Regions from separate parts of the Pectobacterium parmentieri genome, predicted to be linked through region 3. Evidence: predicted binding sites of a transcription regulator. Region 3 holds the regulator's gene; each other region holds the start of a gene.
What was found. The regulator Fur, encoded in region 3, represses iron uptake genes when iron is present. The targets are predictions, from matches to a motif close to ATAATAATGAGAACNACTATCAA.
Positions count from the first base shown of each region.

Region 1 (3,204 bases), 2.4 Mb from region 3:
TAAATCGCTGTTCGCTCAGGTAATGTCCATCGAGTACGTCAGAAAGTTGCTGCTGGGCGTGATCGGGATCGAGATCGGTTAAAAAACCGAGATTACCGCGATTCACACCAATCACCTTAATGTCATAACGCGATAGCACGCGCGCGGCACCCAGCATATTGCCGTCACCGCCGACGACCACGGCTAGATCCGCCTGCTGACCGATATCGGCAAGGCTACCTGTTGGTGCATTTTTTAGGTTAAGTTCCCGCGCAATCTGCTGTTCGATCAGAACGGAGTAACCTTTTTCGGTGAGCCAATGATAGAGCATCTCATGCGTTGCCAACGCCGTTGGGTGGCGCGGGTGGCCGACAATGCCAATACAATTAAACGGCCTGTTCATTGTAAGCGGTGTGTTCATTGCTGTTTTGTCCTCAGCGTGGTGTACCGGCAGCGTTGGGAACCAATATATGACAGGTTCCCTTGAATCCCCGATTTTGATCCCCATAATAAGCAACTAGCGAGATTAATGCTAAACCGCGGAGAATTTCATGAGTAGTAAAGAACAGAAAACGCCTGACGAGCAAGTCCTGGATCAAAAGGAAGCAGCAAAAGGGCAGCAAGCGGATGCCAGGCCAGAGACGGCAGACGTAGCTGACCCGCGTGATGCGCGCATCGCCGAGCTGGAAACCCAGTTGAGTGAGCTGCAACAGCGTGAACGTGACAATATGCTTCGCGTTCGTGCCGAAGCCGATAACGTTCGCCGCCGTGCGGAAATGGATATCGAGAAGGCGCATAAATTTGCGGTAGAGAAATTTGCCAATGAAATGCTGCCAGTCATCGATAATCTGGAACGTGCGCTGGATACGGCGGACAAAGCCAATGAATCATTGGCTGCGATGATTGAAGGTGTCGAACTGACACTGAAATCATTGCTGGATGCCGTGCATAAATTTGGCATCGACGTTGTAGGTGATGTGGGTGTACCGTTTAACCCAGAAGTGCATCAGGCGATGACCATGTTGCCTTCGGCCGACCACCAGCCGAACCATGTCATGATGGTCATGCAAAAAGGCTACACGCTGAACGGTCGTTTACTGCGTCCGGCGATGGTTGCCGTATCAAAAGCACAAGACTGATACCTTCTGCTTTTACGCACCATCTGCTTTCTACGTATTCTATTACGTACCTTCAGCCCAAACCCCGTGCTCACCGCATGGGGTTTTTTGTTTATATCTTGTTAAGATTTGTTTGATAAAAAAGATGTTTTTTAGCTTTTGAATGACTCATCATCATTAGCTATCAAAAGAATTGGTATTACCACTCTAAATGCACTTGATAATCATTATCGTTTTTGTGAGAGTAATAAAACAACAGTGTTAGAAGGGTCATACTATGCCGGGTAGCCGTGTTATTGAGTCAACAAGCCGTACATCAAGGAAGGTCAAACTTTCTCTGATGGGCCCGGCGTTTATCGCGGCAATTGGTTATATCGATCCCGGTAACTTTGCCACAAACATCCAATCTGGTGCAGCCTATGGCTACACGCTGCTGTGGGTGGTGGTGTGGGCGAACCTGATGGCGATGCTGATCCAACTGCTGTCCGCCAAGTTAGGCATCGCAACAGGTAAGAATCTGGCGGAACATATTCGCGATCGTTTCCCGCGCCCGGCCGTTTGGGCGTACTGGGTGCAGGCCGAAATTATTGCGATGGCGACCGATCTGGCCGAGTTTATCGGCGCGGCGATTGGCTTCAAACTGTTGCTGGGCGTGTCACTGCTGGAAGGTGCTATCCTCACCGCTGTCGCTACCTTCTTGATCCTCATGCTGCAACAGCGTGGGCAGAAACCGCTAGAGATGGTCATCGGCGGGCTGCTGCTGTTTGTTGCGGCGGCGTATATTGTCGAGCTGGTATTTTCTCAGCCTGAGCTGTCCGCGTTAGCCAAAGGCATGGCAATACCTAGTTTACCGACCTCCGATGCCGTGCTGCTGGCCGCAGGCGTGCTGGGGGCGACCATTATGCCGCATGTGATTTACCTGCACTCTTCCCTGACGCAACATGGGGGAAGCCACACCCGTGCCGAGCGCTACTCTGCAACGAAGGTTGATGTCGCGATTGCGATGACGATTGCGGGATTCGTCAATCTGGCGATGATGGCAACAGCCGCCGCAGCGTTCCATTTTAGCGGCAATCAGGATATTGCCGATCTGGATAAAGCCTACCTCACGCTTGAGCCGCTGTTAGGGAAAGCTGCCGCAGTCATTTTTGGTTTGAGTCTGGTGGCGGCGGGTCTTTCCTCTACCGTTGTCGGTACGCTGGCGGGGCAGGTGGTGATGCAGGGATTCGTGCGTTTCCATATTCCGCTTTGGGTTCGCCGCACCGTCACGATGCTGCCGTCGTTTATCGTGATCCTGTCCGGTATGGATCCGACACGGGTGCTGGTGCTAAGTCAGGTAGTACTGAGCTTCGGGATTGCGCTGGCGTTGGTTCCCTTACTGTCCTTCACCAGTAACCGTGAACTGATGGGATCGATGGTTAATGGTAAATGGGTACAGCGCATCGGACAGCTTATTGTCGTGATTGTGGTTTCCCTGAACATGTATTTGCTGATTGATACCATGCTGGGGATATAAGTTTGGGGCAGACTTCGTTCTACGTAAGTTGTGCCACATTATTGATCTAGTTTAACGTAGCCGATATAGTGCGGCCCTTCCCACAGAGTCCATGTGCCAACACGAGAAAGTGTGTCTACCTGTTCTACTGAAGCGATAACGGTTACGGTGGCTGAGGTTGTTTCTCCTGGGGCGATCTCACCGTCAAAATGGAATTGCCCCATAAAGTACGCGCCGCTAACGGGATCTTTATGATTAGGCCGATAGCCGGAGCGGCAGGGGGTACGTCTGGCTGATCCTGCAGCTAAACATAACGTTACCTGAAATTCAGCGGTTTTATGTTCTCGCATCACGACACCAGTTCAGAAAGACCGTTAACATTTTTGCCAGATTACTGACGCTACAAAAACCAATGAATTGCAGGTTTTCCGTTTTACAGAATAGCCAATCGCCGTCTTCTGATTGCTCGCCCTGACTCAGGGGGACAAAGGGCTTGCCAGCAAGTGATGTTTCGGCCAGATCGATTTTTACTTTCCAGCCAGGGTTATCGAGCGTATCGATGCTAATGCCGAACGTGTGTTCCCACGTCCCGTTACACTGTGTCTGATACCA
Region 1 covers NZ_CP015749.1:3,106,898-3,110,101, reverse strand. The annotation lists gene nadK (NAD(+) kinase) at 1-382, opposite strand, end outside; gene grpE (nucleotide exchange factor GrpE) at 531-1,118, shown strand; gene A8F97_RS14110 (Nramp family divalent metal transporter) at 1,375-2,613, shown strand; gene A8F97_RS24155 (hypothetical protein) at 2,652-2,942, opposite strand; gene A8F97_RS14105 (immunity 53 family protein) at 2,929-3,204, opposite strand, start outside.
Region 1: A8F97_RS14110 (Nramp family divalent metal transporter) is a predicted target of Fur. The motif match lies at 1,315-1,337, and genes of this name have one in related genera.

Region 2 (3,204 bases), 700 kb from region 3:
AACAGTTTCAGGCGCGTGCGTAGCAACAGTGTACCGATAATAGTCAGGGGGATCAGGATGATGGCCGGTTGTACTTTCATCCATGTCACGCCGTTCAATGAGCCGGTTCCCCAGAGCGCGGCCGTCATCGCATTTTCCAGTGAACCTGTGACAATAAGCCAGGTATTGAAGGCCGATAGCATGGCACTGATGGCGATCCCGATAAGGATTAAGCGGAACCCGGTGATCCCTTTGCGCCAGATGAGCAGATAAACCAGGGCTGCGGTGGCAATGCCGCCCAACATCGCACCGCTCGCGATTTCATACCCATTACCTTGTAATAAGATGATCACGATGAGTGCGCCGGTGTAGGCACCGGTATTGAAGCCGATGATATCCGGGCTACCTAACGGGTTACGGCTGATAGACTGAAATATTGCACCGCTGACGCCCAATCCTGCGCCCAACAGCAGCGCGGAGAGCGCACGCGGCGCGCGCCATTCGGTGATGACGGTAGCGCCGACAGACGGAGAACCCATAAATATGCGCCATATATCAAGCGGTGGGAGTTGGAGTGCGCCGAGACTGACAGCCAGTGCGAACAACAGCAGGCATAACAGCAGCAGCAGGCTGTTAATGAGAACGATGTGGCGTGGGAGTTGGCTGTAGACGGCCCGGCGATGACGTGCGTAATGGCTCATCGCTCGTTTCCTACTATGTTGTGGCGGCGAACCAGCCAAATCAGTACGGGTGCGCCGATAAATGCGGTTATGATCGAAACGCGCAGTTCACTCGGTGCCAGTAGACGGGCGAGAATATCGGCGCACAATAACAGCACTGGAGCGAGCAGCATCGAATAAAGTACGATCCAGCGCTGGTCTGGTCCTGCCCACCAGCGGGCGATATGCGGGATCATCAAGCCAACAAAACCGATAGGCCCCACCAGCGCGGTTGCCGAACCGCACATCAGCATGATGGCGATCACGGCGACGGAACGGATCAATATGGTGCGGGTGCCGAGTGCGGTAGCGATGTCGTCACCCATGCTTAATGCATTGAGCGCACGGGCGATGATTAACGCTAATCCGCCTCCCAGCAACACAATGGGGGCGACCAGTGTAATGTTATGCAGGGAACGAATATCCAGCGTACCCGCCTCCCACATGCGCATTTGGTCAAATGCATCGGGATTCAGTAGCGAAACTGAAGACGTTATGCCAGTGAGAACGGCGCTGAGGGCGACACCGGTCAACGTTAAGCGAATGGGATTAACGCGCCCACCGCTGAGCGAGCCGATAACCCATACCACCACGCTGGTCACCAAAACGCCGAGCCAGGCAAATCCAAGCCAGGAAGCCATGTCGGTGATGCCGAACCAAATGATGCCCATAACAATGGCGAAACTGGCACCCGCGTTGACGCCAAGAATACCTGGGTCGGCGAGGGGATTACGGGTCAGCGCTTGTATGAGCGCACCGGAACCGCCAAGCGCGATCCCGGCAATGATGCCTGCCAGCGTGCGCGGTAAACGGGCGTCGAGAATAATAATACTGTCTGCGTTGTGGAGTTGGCCTGTCAGGCTCATCCACACGGCTTCCGGTGCAATGGATTTTGCACCCAGCATTAGGCTGGCAATGGCACCGAGCGTGATGAGCAGTAAACATAGTGTGACACCACGCCAGCGTCGAATATCAACCCTGCGAGGATCGTATGATGTGCGATTCGCTACGCTGGAAGGATAAACGGGCATCCTCAATGCGACTCCCTTCTGAGTAAATGAGTGTGATAATGACTATCATTAGCATTGTCTTTTTACTATGGTAGCATGTCCTTCCTTGTAAATACATTGACCTACAGCGGAGTAACCGTGAACTTGTCGCTGGATGAGGGGCGGTTTCATTCACGCTGGAATGGCTTTCATGCGGGAAATCTATGGCCAAATCCTCCGTTTTTCTTGACTTCAGTCTGTTGAAAACCAACGCGAATTTTCGCGCGATTTTTATTGCTCGAATGCTGTCTGTTTTCGCACTGGGTATGCTGTCCGTTGGTGTACCGATTCAGGTACAGGCAATGACAGGCTCGACCTTTCAGGTGGGGATGGCCGTGGCGCTTGACGGTGTTGGGATGTTTATTGGTCTGATCCTGGGCGGTGTACTGGCTGACCGTTTCGATCGCCGTAAACTGATTCTATTTGCGCGTGGCACCTGTGGTCTGGGGTTTGTCGCACTCAGCATTAACGGTTTTTCTGATACGCCGTCGTTGCTTGCGCTCTATGTGCTTGCGGCATGGGATGGTTTTTTTGGTGCGCTGGGGATGACGGCGTTAATGGCGGTTATTCCGATTTTGGTCGGGCGAGAACATTTGCCCGCAGCGGGTGCATTGAGCATGTTAACCGTCCGTTTGGGCGCGATCCTCTCACCCGCACTGGGCGGAGTGATCATCGTCGCGGGCGGCGTCGGTTGGAATTTTGCTATTGCTGCTATTGGAACGCTGGCTACCCTGATCCCGTTGATGCGTTTGCCGTCGTTACGCCCTGCAACGAGTGAGCCGGAACCGCCGCTGCGTGCCTTAATCGGTGGGGTAAGGTTTGTATGTTCGCATCATGTTGTCGGGTGGGTGGTGCTGATCGGCATGTTAGTCAGCGTTATCGGTGCGATGCGCATCCTTTTCCCTACGTTAGCGAATGACGTTTACCATGCGGGGCCGTCGGCGGTCGGGCTGATGTTTTCCGCCGTGCCGCTGGGCGCGATGCTTGGGGCGTTTACCAGCGGATGGGTATCTGGTGTGGCGCGCCCTGGTTTGATCCTACTGCTGTGTGCCTGCGGAGCGTTCTTATCGGTGGCGTCGCTAGGGCTGGTGGGGCATCTCGTCCCCGCACTGTTGGCGTTGGTATGTTATGGCTATTTACAGGCGATTACCGGGCTATTGCAATTTACCTTAATTCAGACTCACACGCCGGATCCTCTCCTTGGGCGGGTGAATAGTCTGGTGACGGCGCAGGATGTGACGGGGGATTCGGTGGGAGCATTGGGGCTTGGTCTTATGGGAAGGATATTCGCCCCAGCAATGAGCATTCTGATGTTTGGGGGGATTGCGGGACTCGTGATTCTACTGGCTCTGCTCGTGCGGCCACTGCGGCAATGCACCTTTGGTGAGCCAGATGCTGTCACTCAGTCCGATGAGACAGAGGATAAACCCGCCACCTCAGCGTGATACACGAACGGT
Region 2 covers NZ_CP015749.1:7,241-10,444, forward strand. The annotation lists gene fepG (iron-enterobactin ABC transporter permease) at 1-680, opposite strand, end outside; gene fepD (Fe(3+)-siderophore ABC transporter permease) at 677-1,729, opposite strand; gene entS (enterobactin transporter EntS) at 1,912-3,192, shown strand.
Region 2: fepD (Fe(3+)-siderophore ABC transporter permease) is a predicted target of Fur. The motif match lies at 1,762-1,784, and genes of this name have one in related genera.

Region 3 (3,204 bases):
AATAACCTTCTGGTACTGGGCTATGCATGTCTAATCTCGGAAGGCAATATAACCATACTATTGACATGGATAATTTAGCGCCAGAAGAGATGCACTTCGCTCCTTTTATCGCCCTCCGCATTTTGCATGCTCTTGATTTACGCCTCTATACCGATACGAGTTTCTCCTAATGTGAGTGTCTGTTATTATTAGCAGATAAGTGGGTGAAACATTACACCATACCATTAGGAATCAAGGGGTTATTCAATTCATGGCACTCATCGGAATATTCTTTGGCAGTGATACCGGCAACACGGAAAACATCGCCAAAACGATCCAACAACAGTTAGGCACCAGCGTTGCTGATGTTCATGACATCGCCAAAAGCAGCAAAGAAGACCTGGAAGGTTTCGATATTCTGCTGTTAGGTATTCCAACCTGGTATTACGGTGAAGCTCAGTGCGATTGGGATGACTTCTTCCCTTCGTTGGAAGAGGTTGATTTCACCGGAAAATTGGTTGCTCTGTTTGGCTGTGGCGATCAGGAAGACTATGCAGAATACTTCTGTGATGCCATGGGAACTATTCGCGACATCATTGAGCCTCGCGGCGCGACGATTGTCGGCCACTGGCCAACAGAAGGCTATTATTTTGAAGCGTCTAAAGGACTTGCCGACGATAATCACTTCATTGGTTTGGCTATCGATGAAGACCGCCAGCCTGAATTGACCAGCGAGCGCGTGACGACGTGGGTGAAACAGATCGGCGATGAACTGAATCTGAAAGAGCTGGTTGGTTAAGCCATTTTGGCTCTGATAATCCCTATCAGAGCCAAAATAGTATCGATAGGTAAAACCTTTCATAATAATTGATACATTTTTTTAACTTCTATCAGTAAACCTGTACAATAATCCCATCGGTTTTATACGCGCTTTACCTTTTCCTCATTCATCAACAACGGATTGCGTTATATATCAGTAGTGTGAGTGGGGACAATATTGTTAACATTCCCTTGTTTTCATTTTGTATGCGCGGTTCTATAATTGAGACGCGTTTGCATTTTTTGAGCCGACCGATGTCATAGGCTAGGCAGCCTCCATTGATAAGTAAGCTACAGGACTAAACCCGCATGACTGACAACAATACCGCATTGAAGAAGGCCGGCTTGAAAGTCACTCTTCCAAGACTGAAAATACTGGAAGTGTTACAGGATCCTGTCTGTCATCACGTCAGTGCGGAAGATTTATACAAGAGACTGATTGATATGGGCGAAGAGATTGGTCTTGCTACCGTCTATCGCGTACTCAACCAGTTTGATGATGCAGGTATCGTAACCCGTCATAACTTCGAAGGTGGTAAATCCGTCTTTGAATTGACGCAGCAGCATCATCACGATCACTTAATTTGCCTCGACTGTGGCAAAGTCATTGAATTCCGCGATGAATCTATCGAAGCACGTCAGCGTGAGATCGCAGAAAGACACGGCATTAAATTGACCAACCACAGTTTGTATCTCTATGGGCATTGCAGTGAAGGGGATTGTCGAGAAGACGAAACCCTGCATGAGTCCACACGATAAATCGACCACATAAAAAAATAAAACCGCCGAGGCGGTTTTATTTTCTAACTCATGCCCTTAACCTACCCAGGTATCGCGCAGCCCGACCGTTCGGTTAAACACCAGATGGTCTGTACTGGAGTAAACGCGATCGGCACAGAAATAGCCTTCGCGCTCAAACTGATACGCTTTCTCTATTTCCGCCTGCGCCAAACTCGCTTCGACAAAGCCTCGCGTAACTTTCAGTGAGTCTGGGTTAATCGTCGACAGGAAGTCATCCGCCGCGCCAGGATTTGCCACACTGAATAAACGATCGTACAAACGGAATTCTGCTGGCACGCCATGCGCCGCGGAGACCCAGTGGATAACCCCCTTCACTTTACGGCCGTCAGCCGGATCTTTGCTCAGCGTTTCCGCATCATAACTACAATAGATCGTGGAGATGGTGCCCTGCTCGTCTTTTTCAATGCGATCAGCTTTGATCACATAGGCATTACGCAAACGAACTTCTTTACCCAACACCAGACGTTTGTACTGTTTGTTAGCTTCTTCACGGAAGTCAGCGCGATCGATGTAAACTTCACGGCTGAATGCCACCTGACGCGAGCCCATTTCCGGCTTATTAGGATGGTTCGGCATCGCAACAAACTCTTCGTGCTCAGCGGGCAGGTTCTCGATCACGACTTTGACTGGATCTAACACTGCCATCGCACGCGGAGCATTCTCATTCAGATCGTCACGGATGCAGGATTCAAGCGCGGCCATTTCCACGTTATTGTCCTGCTTCGTTACGCCGATGCGCACACAAAATTCACGGACGGAAGCCGCACTATAGCCACGACGACGCAGGCCTGAGATAGTCGGCATACGCGGGTCATCCCATCCTTCAACCACATTTTCCACAACCAGTTGGTTCAGCTTACGCTTGGACATAATCGCGTATTCGAGATTGAGGCGGGAGAATTCGTACTGGCGTGGATGGCAAGGAATCGTGATGTTATCCAGCACCCAGTCGTACAGACGACGATTATCCTGGAATTCCAACGTACATAGAGAATGCGTGATCCCTTCCAGCGCATCGGAAATGCAGTGGGTGAAGTCATACATCGGGTAGATGCACCACTTATTGCCCGTCTGGTGGTGATCGGAGAACTTAATGCGATACAGCACCGGATCGCGCATCACGATAAAGGATGATGCCATATCGATTTTTGCACGCAGACAAGCAGTACCTTCAGCAAACCCGCCGTTACGCATTTTTTCAAATAGCGCCAGGTTTTCCTGCACGGTACGGTCACGATAAGGGCTGTTTTTGCCCGGTGCCGTCAACGTACCACGGTATTCGCGAATCTGATCGGCGGTCAGCTCATCAACGTAAGCCAGCCCTTTACCGATCAGCTCAACCGCATAAGCGTGCAGTTGATCAAAATAATCAGAAGAATAACGAACGTTACCGCTCCATGAAAAACCCAGCCACTCGACGTCACGTTTGATCGACTCAACGTATTCGATATCTTCTTTTACCGGATTGGTGTCGTCAAAACGCAGGTTGCATTGCCCTTGATAGTCACGCGCGATACCAAAATTCAGGCAAATAGATTTGGCATGCCCAATATGCAGATAACCATTCGGCTCTGGCGGAAAACGTGTCTGAATACGGTCATGCTT
Region 3 covers NZ_CP015749.1:709,785-712,988, reverse strand. The annotation lists gene fldA (flavodoxin FldA) at 251-778, shown strand; gene fur (ferric iron uptake transcriptional regulator) at 1,108-1,557, shown strand; gene glnS (glutamine--tRNA ligase) at 1,615-3,204, opposite strand, start outside.